Regions from separate parts of the Shewanella sp. SP2S2-6 genome, predicted to be linked through region 2. Evidence: predicted binding sites of a transcription regulator. Region 2 holds the regulator's gene; each other region holds the start of a gene.
What was found. The regulator sigma-54, encoded in region 2, starts transcription at its own class of promoters, with help from an activator protein. The targets are predictions, from matches to a motif close to GTTGGCACGNNNNTNGNNT.
Positions count from the first base shown of each region.

Region 1: flgF (flagellar basal-body rod protein FlgF) is a predicted target of sigma-54. The motif match lies at 2,056-2,074, and genes of this name have one in related genera.
Region 3: flhA (flagellar biosynthesis protein FlhA) is a predicted target of sigma-54. The motif match lies at 1,887-1,905, and genes of this name have one in related genera.
Region 4: flgB (flagellar basal body rod protein FlgB) is a predicted target of sigma-54. The motif match lies at 1,440-1,458, and genes of this name have one in related genera.

Region 1 covers NZ_JAUOEQ010000004.1:43,768-46,931, forward strand. The annotation lists gene flgH (flagellar basal body L-ring protein FlgH) at 1-465, opposite strand, end outside; gene flgG (flagellar basal-body rod protein FlgG) at 477-1,265, opposite strand; gene flgF (flagellar basal-body rod protein FlgF) at 1,276-2,019, opposite strand; gene flgE (flagellar hook protein FlgE) at 2,192-3,164, opposite strand, start outside.
Region 2 covers NZ_JAUOEQ010000022.1:6,034-9,197, reverse strand. The annotation lists gene lptA (lipopolysaccharide transport periplasmic protein LptA) at 1-146, shown strand, start outside; gene lptB (LPS export ABC transporter ATP-binding protein) at 143-874, shown strand; gene Q4Q57_RS14665 (RNA polymerase factor sigma-54) at 982-2,460, shown strand; gene hpf (ribosome hibernation promoting factor) at 2,489-2,776, shown strand; gene ptsN (PTS IIA-like nitrogen regulatory protein PtsN) at 2,779-3,164, shown strand, end outside.
Region 3 covers NZ_JAUOEQ010000004.1:13,649-16,812, reverse strand. The annotation lists gene fliR (flagellar biosynthetic protein FliR) at 1-608, shown strand, start outside; gene flhB (flagellar biosynthesis protein FlhB) at 627-1,757, shown strand; gene flhA (flagellar biosynthesis protein FlhA) at 1,942-3,164, shown strand, end outside.
Region 4 covers NZ_JAUOEQ010000004.1:47,347-50,510, reverse strand. The annotation lists gene Q4Q57_RS04800 (chemotaxis protein CheV) at 1-408, shown strand, start outside; gene Q4Q57_RS04795 (CheR family methyltransferase) at 508-1,347, shown strand; gene flgB (flagellar basal body rod protein FlgB) at 1,491-1,895, shown strand; gene flgC (flagellar basal body rod protein FlgC) at 1,898-2,314, shown strand; gene flgD (flagellar hook assembly protein FlgD) at 2,339-3,109, shown strand.

The DNA of each region.
Region 1 (3,164 bases), on a different contig from region 2:
GCGGATCACTAAGCTGCCGTTGTTCAGCACTTGCATCACGTTTGCCGAGATGCTGCCATCTAAACTATTGCTCTGATCCGCATCCGATTCACGTTTAGTGTTCATGCTATCTTTATAACGTAAATCAAGTGGCACACCGCCAACGGAGATATTACTGCCACCGGCGAAGATAGGATCTAAGCTCATGTCAGAACCTTTTTTGATCTGATTGCCTGCACTCTTCTTAGCTTGAGTCGACTCTTTCAAAACGATAGTGATAATGTCGCCAACTTTGTGAGCACGTATATCCGAATACAAGCTAGATGCTTGACTGTCTTGATAAATAGAACCAGTCGCGGCAATTTTTGTCGGCGGTGCCTCTGGGTATACCGGCGCATAAAAGGGATCATCCGCAAGGGGTTTCTTTTGCGTCGAGCTACAAGCTGCAAGCAATAACGCGACGGCCAACACAAGATATCTAGCCATGATGTTTGCCTCTATAAATTTTGAGTCACGTAAGACAGCATCTGATCTACCGCTGAAATCACTTTAGAGTTCATCTCGTAAATGCGCTGACTTTCGATAAGGTTCACCAGTTCTTCGGTCACGTTAACGTTAGAGGTTTCTAAGGCGCCTTGGCGAATCGCTCCCATGCCATCTAACGAAGCGGTACCTTGAATTGGCGTGCCACTCGCACCGGTTTCCGTGTATAGGTTTTGCCCCATGGGATCTAGACCCGATGGATTAATAAAATCCGTCATAGTCAACTGACCCACAACTTGGTTCTCTGCTGTACCTGGGGTTTTCACTGAAACTTCACCCTCCGCGGAAACGGTAATACTGGTCGCATTGTCAGGAATAGTGATCGCGGGTTGCAGCAAGTAGCCAGAACCGGGTGTCACAATCTGGCCCGTATCGTCTAAGGTAAACTGACCGTTTCGGGTATAGGCCGCAGTACCATCGGGTAGCTGGATTTCAAAAAAGCCGGGGCCTTCAATCATCAGATCCAATGAGTTATCCGTAGTCAGCATGTTGCCTTGGGTAAACATTTTCTGCGTGGCGACGACTTTGGTACCCGCACCTATGTTTAACCCATTAGGTAACTTAGTGTTAGAAGCGCTGACACCGCCCGCTTGGTTAACTGTTTGGTAAAGCAAATCTTCAAATACTGCGCGACTTTTCTTGTAGCCCACAGTGCTGGCGTTCGCCACGTTGTTCGAGATCACCGCAATGTCAGTTTGCTGTGCGTCTAAGCCAGTTTTACTAATCCATAACGCCGGATGCATAATCTATCTCCTAACTAATACGCATTAATGAAGATGAAGCGCGATCATTCTCTTCCGCGGTTTTCATCATCTTGACTTGCAATTCAAACTGACGCTGAAGGTCAATCAAAGACACCATTTCATCGACAGGGTTAACGTTACTGCCTTCCACTGCGCCACTTTCAACTGCGACGAAAGGATCAGCTGGTGCTGGTTCTCCTGACATTTGTCGAAATAATCCATCTTCACCACGCATCATCTGCGCATTACCGGGATTAACGAGTTTCAAGCGACCAACTTCTTCCACCACTTCAGCGGTAGCGCCCTGAGGTCGAACAGAAATAATGCCATCCTGAGAAATTGAAACCTTCTCAATAGGGAGCGGCAACACTATGGGGCCCGCATCTCCCATAACAGGATTTCCCCTGTCATTGTGTAGTAAACCCGTAGAGTCGAAACTTAAACTGCCTGAGCGGGTATAGGCTTCACTGCCATCTTTTGCCTGCACGGCAAACCAGCCGTCGCCTTTAATGGCAACATCGAGATCTCGTCCAGTGGTTTTTATGGGACCAGAGCGAAAATTAGCTGACGGAGATTCTGTCATCGCAAATACCCTGGAAGGCAACCCTTCACCGAAGGCTTGCATTGAGCGAGCTTGTGCCATATCGGATTTAAAACCGTCGGTATTAGCATTGGCTAAGTTGTTCGCACGGAGCGCCAGCTCATTCATATTTTGCTTGGCGCCACTCATGGCGACATAAAGGAATTTGTCCACAGACTGCTCCGTCAAATTTTCTACATGACAATAGCAAAGCAAGCATCGTGCCAATAAAGTTGACGTTTAATTTACTGATAGAATTGAAGAATAAGGAAATGAAGTGAATTGATAGCAGGATAAAGGCTAAGTGTTGCCACTGGCGGCAACACTTAGTCAAACAATGTAATGATTAGCGGATTTGTAATACGGTTTGTTGCAGTGTGTTGTTCACTTCAAGGGTACGAGAGTTCGCTTGGAAGTTACGCTGCGCCGAAATCAAATCGACCAGTTCAGTGGTCAAATCGATATTCGATTGCTCTAACGCCGATGAACTTATGCTACCAAAAGTACCACTGTTTGCCTCACCAGCAAGAGCTGGACCAGAATTCAAACTGGCTTTCCACGACGTATTACCTACTTGTGTTAAACCTTGTTCGTTAGCAAATCGAACCAAGGCAACTCGTGCTAAAGGCACAGTTGAACCGTTCGAGTAACTTGCAGTAATTAAACCATCAGCACCAATTTCAACGTTAGTTAAACGACCAACCGTCGTACCGTCTTGTGTTAACTCTGTTGCTGCAAAAGGAGCAGCATATTGCGTTGGCGCATTAAACTTAATTGTTAAGTCTTGAGTTCCATCCGCTCCAGCACCTAAAACGCCTGCACCACCCACACCTAAAGTCTCAGTCTTAACGACCGCTGGATCACTACCGGTATAGACACCAACAGAATTGAACTTAAGTACAGAGCCCTTCCAACCGCCGGTTGTTTGCGCTGTACCGGTTGAGTCAGGGTTACCATCGCCCGTAGTATCCGTTTGATAAGTACCAGCAGCACCAGCTAGATCGACTTGTTTACCATCAATAGCGTAATAAGCCACCCAATTGCTCTCTCCATTATAAGAGGCATCATTAGGCTTAACAAAATAGGTTGTCATGATATGTGGCTCACCGAGTGAGTCATACATAGTCATTGAGGTAACGTTATTGTATGTCTTAGGGTCTAGAGGATCGAATGCAGCAGGGTCAAGGGTACTTTCCTTAGCATTTAGATTCATTTGTAAACTGACATTTTCAGTTTTTACTGGGCTACCTGCAGTATCAGGGATCTGCACTGGTTTCGCTGTAGTCAAACTTACCGATGTCGAATTACCATCTTTATCC
Region 2 (3,164 bases):
ACATCATCCAGCAAAAATTGATTGCTGAGAGCACAGGTAATGGTGACGATCGCGTGATCACTATTATTCAGCCAGAAAACTATCAAGATGATGCCAAACCAGACGCGCCAGCGGATAAACCTGTGAAAAAGCAGGACTCTAAATGACCCAAATCACCCTAAGAGCACAAAATCTGGCGAAGAGTTATAAGAGTCGCCAAGTGGTTAAAGACGTCAGTCTAACGGTAAAGACAGGTCAAGTTGTTGGACTACTCGGCCCAAACGGTGCGGGTAAAACCACCACCTTTTACATGGTCGTCGGTCTGGTTAAAAGCGATAAAGGCCACATCTTTATCGACGATGATGATTTAACCGCAGATCCTATGCACCTGCGCGCCCGCAAAGGCATAGGTTACTTACCGCAGGAAGCCAGTATCTTCCGTAAGCTGACCGTCCATGACAACATCATGGCCGTACTGCAAACGCGCAAAGAATTGAAGAAAGAGCAAAGGGAAGAACAACTCGAGCATCTGCTCGAAGAATTCCACATCACCCACATCCGTGACAGCCAAGGTATGTCATTGTCGGGTGGCGAACGTCGCCGTGTAGAAATTGCACGGGCGTTAGCGGCAAATCCTAAGTTCATTTTGCTCGATGAACCCTTTGCGGGTGTCGATCCGATTTCAGTTATCGACATTAAAAAGATTATCGAACAGCTCAAAAGTCGTGGCCTTGGCGTGTTGATCACCGACCATAATGTTCGCGAGACATTAGATGTGTGTGAACATGCCTATATTGTGAGTCACGGAAACCTGATTGCCGAAGGAACACCTGCAGAGATCTTAGACAATCAGCAAGTTAGGGCTGTGTACTTAGGTGAACAATTCAGGCTATAGTTAATCAAGCGGAGCCAATGAAGGCAATTTGTGCCAGCATTGGGCTCCACTCAAGATGATAACAAGCGACCTCATCCAACAATAATAACGTAGGGATCAGCGGTAACATGAAAGCGTCACTCCAGCTCAAACTGGGTCAACAGTTAACCATGACGCCACAATTACAACAGGCCATTCGTCTGTTGCAACTGTCGTCATTAGAACTGCAGCAAGAGATCCAGCAAGCCTTAGATTCTAATCCCCTTCTCGAGCTGGAAGAGGATCAATTCGACGCCACTAAAGACCCTGTAAACCAAACGCTTTCCGATACGGATTTCAGTGAATCGAGCACTCTGCCGCCAGAGAAAGACAGCTCCACCATAGACACGGCAGAGTCCTTAACCAAAGAATCCATGCCCGACGAACTCCCCATGGACACCACCTGGGATGAAGTGTTCACCGCCTCCCCTAATTCTGGCCCCGGCGGCAGTCGTGAAGACGATATGCCCTTCCAAGGTGAGACCAGTGAAGGCTTGTATGAACACTTAGAATGGCAAAAAAACCTCACACCGTTTTCTGAAACCGATTTAGCCATTGCCACCGCCATTATTGATGCCATCGACGATCAAGGCTATCTCACCCAAAGCACTGACGAAATCCTCGAAGCCATGGGCAATTCTGAGGTTGAGCTCGACGAAGTCGAAGCCGTACTCAAGCGCATTCAACATTTTGATCCCATTGGTGTTGCCGCCCGCGATTTAAGCGAGTGCCTGTTGATCCAACTATCGCATTTCGCCGCTGACACGCCCAACCTAGAAAACGCCCGCATGCTGATCAAAGATCATTTAGATCTGATCGCCGCCCGCGATTTTAGATTGTTGATGCGTAAGACTAAATTAAAAGAGGATGAGTTAAGAGACGGCATCGCGCTTATCCAAACCCTCAATCCTCGCCCAGGTTTATTGATTACGCCCAACGATGACGAATACGTCATCCCAGATGTGTCAGTGTCGAAGAAAAATGGCCGCTGGGTGGTTGAGCTTAATCCTGACTGCATGCCAAAAATCAATGTAAATCAACATTATGCTTCGATGGCGCGCTGCACTAAAAGCCAAGCCGATAGCCAATTTATTCGTGGTCATCTGCAAGAGGCTAAATGGTTTATCAAGAGTTTAGAGAGCCGTAATGATACCCTGTTGAAGGTGGCGAACTGTATCGTCCAATATCAGCAAGGTTTCTTTGAATACGGTGAAGAAGCCATGAAACCTATGGTGCTGAACGATATTGCCGAAGCGGTAGAAATGCATGAGTCGACCATCTCACGGGTGACAACCCAGAAATACATGCATACCCCTAAGGGACTTTTTGAACTAAAATACTTCTTCTCTAGCCACGTCGGTACTGACGATGGTGGGGAGTGCTCATCCACAGCAATCAGAGCCTTCATTAAGAAACTGGTTGCAGCGGAAAACCAGAAAAAACCATTGAGCGACAGTAAGATGGCACAACTTCTGGCAGAACAAGGGATCAACGTAGCCCGCAGAACCATTGCGAAGTACCGAGAGGCTATGCTCATTCCGCCTTCTAATCAGCGTAAAAGTTTATAACCTACAGTGGATATCGGAGGACGTTTCTATGCAAATAAACCTGAGTGGACACCATGTCGAAATTACCGAATCGTTACGCGCATATGTAGAAGAAAAGTTTTCAAAACTTGAACGCCATTTCGAACAGATCAATAATGTGCACGTTGTGCTCAATGTCGAGAAAATGCAACAGATTGCCGAAGCGAGAATAAATCTTATCGGTGGTGAAGTTTTTGCTACTTCAGAGCATGCTGACATGTATGCCGCTATAGACGCCCTGATTGACAAGCTTGATCGTCAGGTTATTAAACACAAAGAGAAGTTAACAAAACACTAATAATGGAACTTTGTACCATACTGCGGCCGGAGTGCACTACCTGCGCCACTCCGGGCAGCAAGAAAAAGGTACTGGAACTCATCAGCGACTTAGTCGCTGCCCAGTACCCGACCCTCTCATCTCAAGAGATATTCGAAAGCCTAGTGGCGCGCGAAAAGATGGGGAGCACAGGTATAGGTAACGGCATCGCCATTCCACATGGTCGACTAGCCGATATAGATCAGCCCATTGCCATACTCATTAAGTGTGAAGAGCCGATAGCATTCGATGCTATCGATAAGCAACCTGTTGATATTTTATTTGCACTACTGGTGCCTGCAGACCAATGTCAGCAGCACTTAAGTACCTTGTCTTGCATGGCCGAAAAGCTGAGCGACAAGCAAATATT
Region 3 (3,164 bases), on a different contig from region 2:
ATCTATTTTCACTCAGTGCAGTATTTATTACTGCGCAGCAAATCATTATTGGTGTTGCCATGGGGTTTGTGACTCAAATGGTGATGCAAGTTTTCGTATTAACCGGCCAGATTATTGGTATGCAAACCAGTCTCGGGTTTGCTTCTATGGTTGATCCTGGTTCGGGTCAGCAAACACCCGTTATTGGTAACTTTTTTCTATTATTGGCGACATTAATCTTCTTAGCCGTCGATGGACATCTATTGATGATCCGTATGTTGGTGGCGAGTTTTGAGACCCTACCCATTTCTAATCAAGGATTAACCCTCACTAGCTACCGTGCTTTAGCAGATTGGGGCTCGTATATGTTTGGTGCGGCATTAACTATGTCGATATCCGCGATTATTGCCTTGTTATTAGTGAACTTGTCCTTCGGTGTGATGACCCGCGCCGCGCCGCAATTAAATATTTTCTCTATTGGTTTTCCGATCACTATGATTGGCGGATTGTTTATTCTCTGGTTAACCTTAACACCTGTTATGGCCCATTTTGATGAAGTGTGGACTGCGGCTCAAGTGCTGCTTTGCGATATGTTAGCGCTTCAATGTAACGCCGATGGTTTGATATGACGGTATTAGGAGCAGCCCATGGCTGAAGAGTCAAGCGGTGAACGCAGTGAGGAACCCACTGGGAGACGTCTCGAACAGGCGCGGGAAAAAGGACAAATTGCGCGTTCGAAAGAACTCGGTACAGCAGCGGTATTAATTTCCGCTGCATGTGGCTTTTATATGTTAGGTCCAAGTCTAGCCACAAGTTTAACTCGGGTATTTGAGACTGTTTTCACCATGGACAGGGCGCAAATTTTTGATACTGAAGAAATGTTTAATGTATGGGGCGTTGTCGCGAGCGAAATCGCCTGGCCCATGGCAAAAATTATGCTGTTAATTGTGGTTGTCGCTTTCATTGGCAATATATCCCTTGGCGGGATGAATTTCTCTACCCAAGCCATGATGCCTAAGGCCAGTAAAATGAGCCCAGTCGCAGGTTTGAAGCGCATGTTCGGTGTGCAGGCGTTAGTTGAGCTGACGAAGGGGATTGCCAAGTTTTCTGTGGTGGCATTTTCTGCGTATTTATTACTGAGCTTTTACTTCAATGATATTATGTTGCTATCTAGTGATCATCTTCCTGGTAATATTTACCACGCATTAGATTTACTTGTGTGGATGTTTATCCTGTTGTGTTCCTCTATTTTATTGATTGTCGTCATCGACGTGCCGTTCCAAATTTGGAATCACAACAAGCAACTTAAGATGACCAAACAAGAAGTAAAGGATGAATATAAAGACACTGAAGGGAAGCCTGAAGTGAAATCGCGAGTAAGGCAGATGCAGCATGAGTTGGCTCAGCGCAGAATGATGGCTGAAGTACCCAATGCCGATGTCATCGTTGTTAACCCTGAGCATTTTGCAGTAGCGATTAAATACGATGTAAAGCGCTCCGCTGCACCCTTTGTCATAGCTAAAGGCGTTGATGACGTCGCATTTAAAATTCGTGAGATTGCCCGCGCCCATAATGTGACAATCGTCTCTGCTCCGCCATTAGCAAGAGCTATATACCATACGACTAAGTTGGATCAACAAATCCCCGAAGGATTGTTTACTGCTGTGGCACAGATTTTGGCCTATGTATTCCAGTTACGCCAATATCAGAAAGGACGCGGTCGTAAACCTATTCCAGTTCCGCTTAATCAGCCTATTCCTGATGAATTGAAATATTAAGTTTGCAGCATCTGACACTTGTGAGTGATACACCAGATGATGTCACTTTATATGAATGTTCCACTATTATTTCTTCTTTATATCAATGAATCATAGGTATAATTCTCCTTAATTAGTCTGGTTGATTTTGTTGGCGCGTTTTTTGCTTTTCGCTTATTACACGTCAAAATTTAGGTTATAGCGAATGGATGTTAAAGCGACTCTTGGTCAAGTAAAACAAATGCGGCTGAGCTCATTCAAAGGCATTGGTACGCCTATGGTTGTGCTTGCTGCATTGGCCATGATTGTTTTACCTATCCCTCCATTTCTATTAGACATACTTTTCTCATTCAACATTGCCTTAGCGCTCATCGTATTGTTAGTCGCTATTTATACCGATAGACCATTAGATTTCGCCGCTTTTCCAACTGTATTGCTGGTGGCGACATTACTACGACTTGCACTCAACGTTGCTTCAACTCGTGTGGTATTACTCGAGGGCCATAATGGTGGCGATGCAGCAGGTAAGGTGATTGAAGCCTTCGGTTCCGTGGTGATTGGCGGTAACTATGCCGTTGGCTTGGTTGTCTTTATCATTTTGATTATTATCAACTTTGCGGTAGTGACTAAAGGTGCTGGTCGTATTGCTGAAGTGAGTGCCCGCTTTACCTTAGATGCTATGCCTGGTAAGCAAATGGCAATTGATGCCGACCTAAATGCCGGTACTTTGAATCAAGAACAAGCAAGATTACGTCGAGCAGAAGTGACCCGTGAAGCGGATTTCTATGGTGCGATGGACGGTGCTTCAAAATTTGTAAAAGGTGATGCCGTTGCGGGTATCATGATTCTAGTGATCAACATCTTAGGTGGTTTCATCATAGGTATTGTTCAGCATGGCTTAAGTTTTTCTGAAGCGGTTGAAATTTATACCTTGCTGACTATCGGTGATGGTCTGGTGGCGCAGATCCCTGGGTTATTATTGTCAATCGCAGCAGCATTGATGGTGACCCGTCAAAATGAATCCGGTGATATGGGCCAAATGATGATGAGTCAGATGTTTGACAGTCATAAGTCATTGGGTATCGCTGCTGGAGTCCTATTTGTCATGGGAATCGTTCCTGGCATGCCGCATATGGCGTTCTTAAGTTTTGCTTTTATGACTGCAGGTGCCGCCTATTTTGTCTATAAGCGTAATGAATCAAAACGCATTAAAGCCCTAGAGCAAGTTAAGTCTGGCCCTGTAGAGAGGCAAGATAAGGAGCCTAAAGAGTTGGGCTGGGATGATGTGCATCATGTTGATACTATTGGGCTTGAGGTGGGATATCGTTTAATTCCGCTGGTCGATAAAGGTCAAGGTGGCGAGTTATTAAGCCGTATCAAAGGCGTACGTAAAAAGTTATCCCAAGAACTGGGCTTCTTAGTGCCAGC
Region 4 (3,164 bases), on a different contig from region 2:
ACCCTCGACAGAACCCAGCATTATCATATTATGGTTATCGATGATTCTGCCGTGGCGCGTAAGCAGATTATTCGTTCACTCGAGTCATTGAACTTACAAATTGATACCGCAAAAGATGGCCGAGAAGCATTAGATAAGCTCAAAGAAATCGCCAAAGAAATGGACAATGTTGCCGATGAAATCCCTCTTATTATCTCAGACATTGAGATGCCTGAGATGGATGGTTATACCCTGACCGCGGAGATCCGAGATGATCCTAAGCTCAAGCATATTAAAGTGGTACTGCATACGTCGTTAAGTGGAGTATTCAATCAGGCAATGGTTCAAAAAGTGGGGGCCAATGACTTTATCGCTAAGTTTAATCCCGACGAACTGGCTGCTGCAGTGAATAAGCACTTAAGTTTGTAAGTTCAGTAGTTAGTACCTATATATGCTTTACGCTATAATCTCGACTTTGTAACATGATGGTTTCGCACTGATTTTGGTGCTTGCAATAGGATTTAGGATGTGAATGTGCCAAATAAATCACTCGCTGAGGCTGAATATAATCAATTTAGGTTGTTCTTAGAGCAACACAGCGGCATCGTACTGGGTGAAAATAAGCAATATCTGGTGCGCAGTCGTCTTGCTCCTTTAATGGGGAAATATAACCTGCCATCCTTATCCGATGTGGTTAAGCATTCGATGAAGCCAACGGAACGTGCGCTTCGGGCAGAAGTGATTGATGCTATGACGACCAATGAAACCCTGTGGTTCCGTGATCGTTATCCATTTGAGTTATTGCATAACGTTTTGTTACCTGAGTATAGTCGTTTAGGTCGTCCACTTAAGATTTGGTCGGCCGCGTGTTCGTCCGGGCAAGAACCCTATTCACTGGCGATGACGATTCTTGAGTATCAACAGAAGAAGCCTGGTGCGCTTGCGGGCAGTGCGTCAATTCAAGCTACGGATTTATCGCCTTCCATGTTGGAACGTTGCAAAAATGCTGAGTACGATAGCTTGGCATTAGCGCGCGGTTTATCCGAAGAGCGTAAGCGTCAGTTTTTTGATGCTTTACCTTCAGGCAATATGAAGTTAAAGGATAATGTTAAGCGTTTGGTGAACTTTAGGGCACATAACCTGCTTGAGAGTTATAGCTTACTTGGTAAGTTCGACATTATTTTTTGCCGCAATGTGCTGATTTATTTTGCGCCTGAGGCAAAGGCAAAAATTTTGCGGCAATTTGCTGCCGCTCTTAATCCCAAAGGGATCTTATTTCTTGGTGCTTCTGAATCTATAGCTGGTTTAACGGATGAGTTTGACATGGTCCGTTGTAATCCTGGGATTTATTACCAGAAAAAGACTTAAGTTTGCTTCTTTAAAGAAAATTACCGACATTTGTCGGTAATTTTTTACCCATCACTTGCTCATCCCCATTGTTATTCTCATTATTCCACTATGTTGGCACATGAATTGCTTTATTTCCGTGAGTAACACGAGGAGGCAATTTTATGGCGATCAATTTTGATAATGCACTGGGTGTGCATCAGTACACTCTCGGTATTAGAGCGCAGCGAGCTGAAGTCATTTCGAGCAATATCGCTAACGCCGATACGCCACATTATAAAGCCCGTGATGTTGATTTTTCTGCGGCAATGCAGGCCGCCCGTGGCCAACAACAGCAGCGTAATAGTCTTGAAATGCAAGAGTCAGACAAGCATTTTGGTCTTGCTGAGTTGACGGGTCAATTTGTTAAGTTCCGTGTGCCAAATCAACCCGATACCGGTGATGGCAATACCGTTGATATCCAACAGGAACAATCGGCATTCATGCAAAATGCCCTTGAATATCAAATGTCATTAGGCTTTTTAGACAGTAAGTTTAGTGGCATGAAGAAAGCGCTGAGAGGGGATTAATCATGAGTTTATTTAGCATATTTGATGTTGCTGGCTCTGGAATGTCGGCTCAATCGGTCAGGTTGAACACCACGGCGAGTAACATAGCTAACGCTGATTCCGTCTCGAGTAGCGTAGATAAGACCTATCGTTCCCGTCATCCTATTTTTGAAGCTGAAATGGCCAAAGCCCAAAGTCAGCAACAAGCCTCTCAAGGTGTTGCGGTAAAAGGCATTGTTGAAAGTGATAAACCACTACTAAAAGAATACTCGCCCGATCATCCAATGGCGGATGCGGACGGCTTTATTTATAAACCGAATGTTAATGTCATGGAAGAAATGGCAGATATGATTTCTGCTTCGCGCTCATATCAAATGAATGTACAGGTCGCTGAAGCAGCTAAGTCTATGCTGCAACAAACACTTGGGATGGGTAAATAACATGTGTTACTTAGGAGGTAAGCTGTGAGCCTCATTAATCAAATTAACCAAGCATCGACGCAGACGGCTCAAAATAAGAGTCAATCAAATGCTGTGACGACCAATTCATCAACCAGTTCAACGGGTAATCCGTTTCTTGATGGCATACGACTGCCAAAAGATTCGATAGTACCGGAAGCGAAAAGCCAACAGTTAACTCAAGATGACTTTTTCTCGTTATTAAGCCAACAGTTATCGATGCAGGACCCTTTTAAGCCCGTCGACAACGACCAAATGATTGCGCAGATGGCATCATTTTCGACAGTTGATGGTATCAGTAAGTTAAATGATGAAATAGTTAACTTAAACAGTGTTATGACGTCGAGCCAAGCACTGCAGGCATCGGGACTCGTTGGTCGCAAGGTGTTGATCCCAACTGATACTGGCAATATTTCAGCTGAAAGCCCAACGATGAAAGGTGTGGTCAGTACCCCTAATAAAATTCCAGAGATTACTGTGCGTGTTGAAGATGAGAAGGGCCAAGTTGTGACCACCTTTAAAGTCGATGGCAGTGACGGTGGTAACGTCGATGTGAACTGGGATGGTTTAGATAAAGATGGAAAACCTGTGACCGCAGGCAACTATACGATTAAGGCGAGTGGGTTAGTGGATGGAAAATCCCAAGAACTGCCTGTTTCAACTTATGCCCATGTGACCAGTGTCTCTCTTGGTACGGCCAGTACTGGCGCCATTCTCAACTTGAGAGGCGGTATGGGGATCAAGCTAACCGATGTGTTAGCTGTGTCTGAAACTTAAATTTATACAAGATAATTTTTTAGAATCCGAATTGGGCGTTAGTTGTCCGCAATTG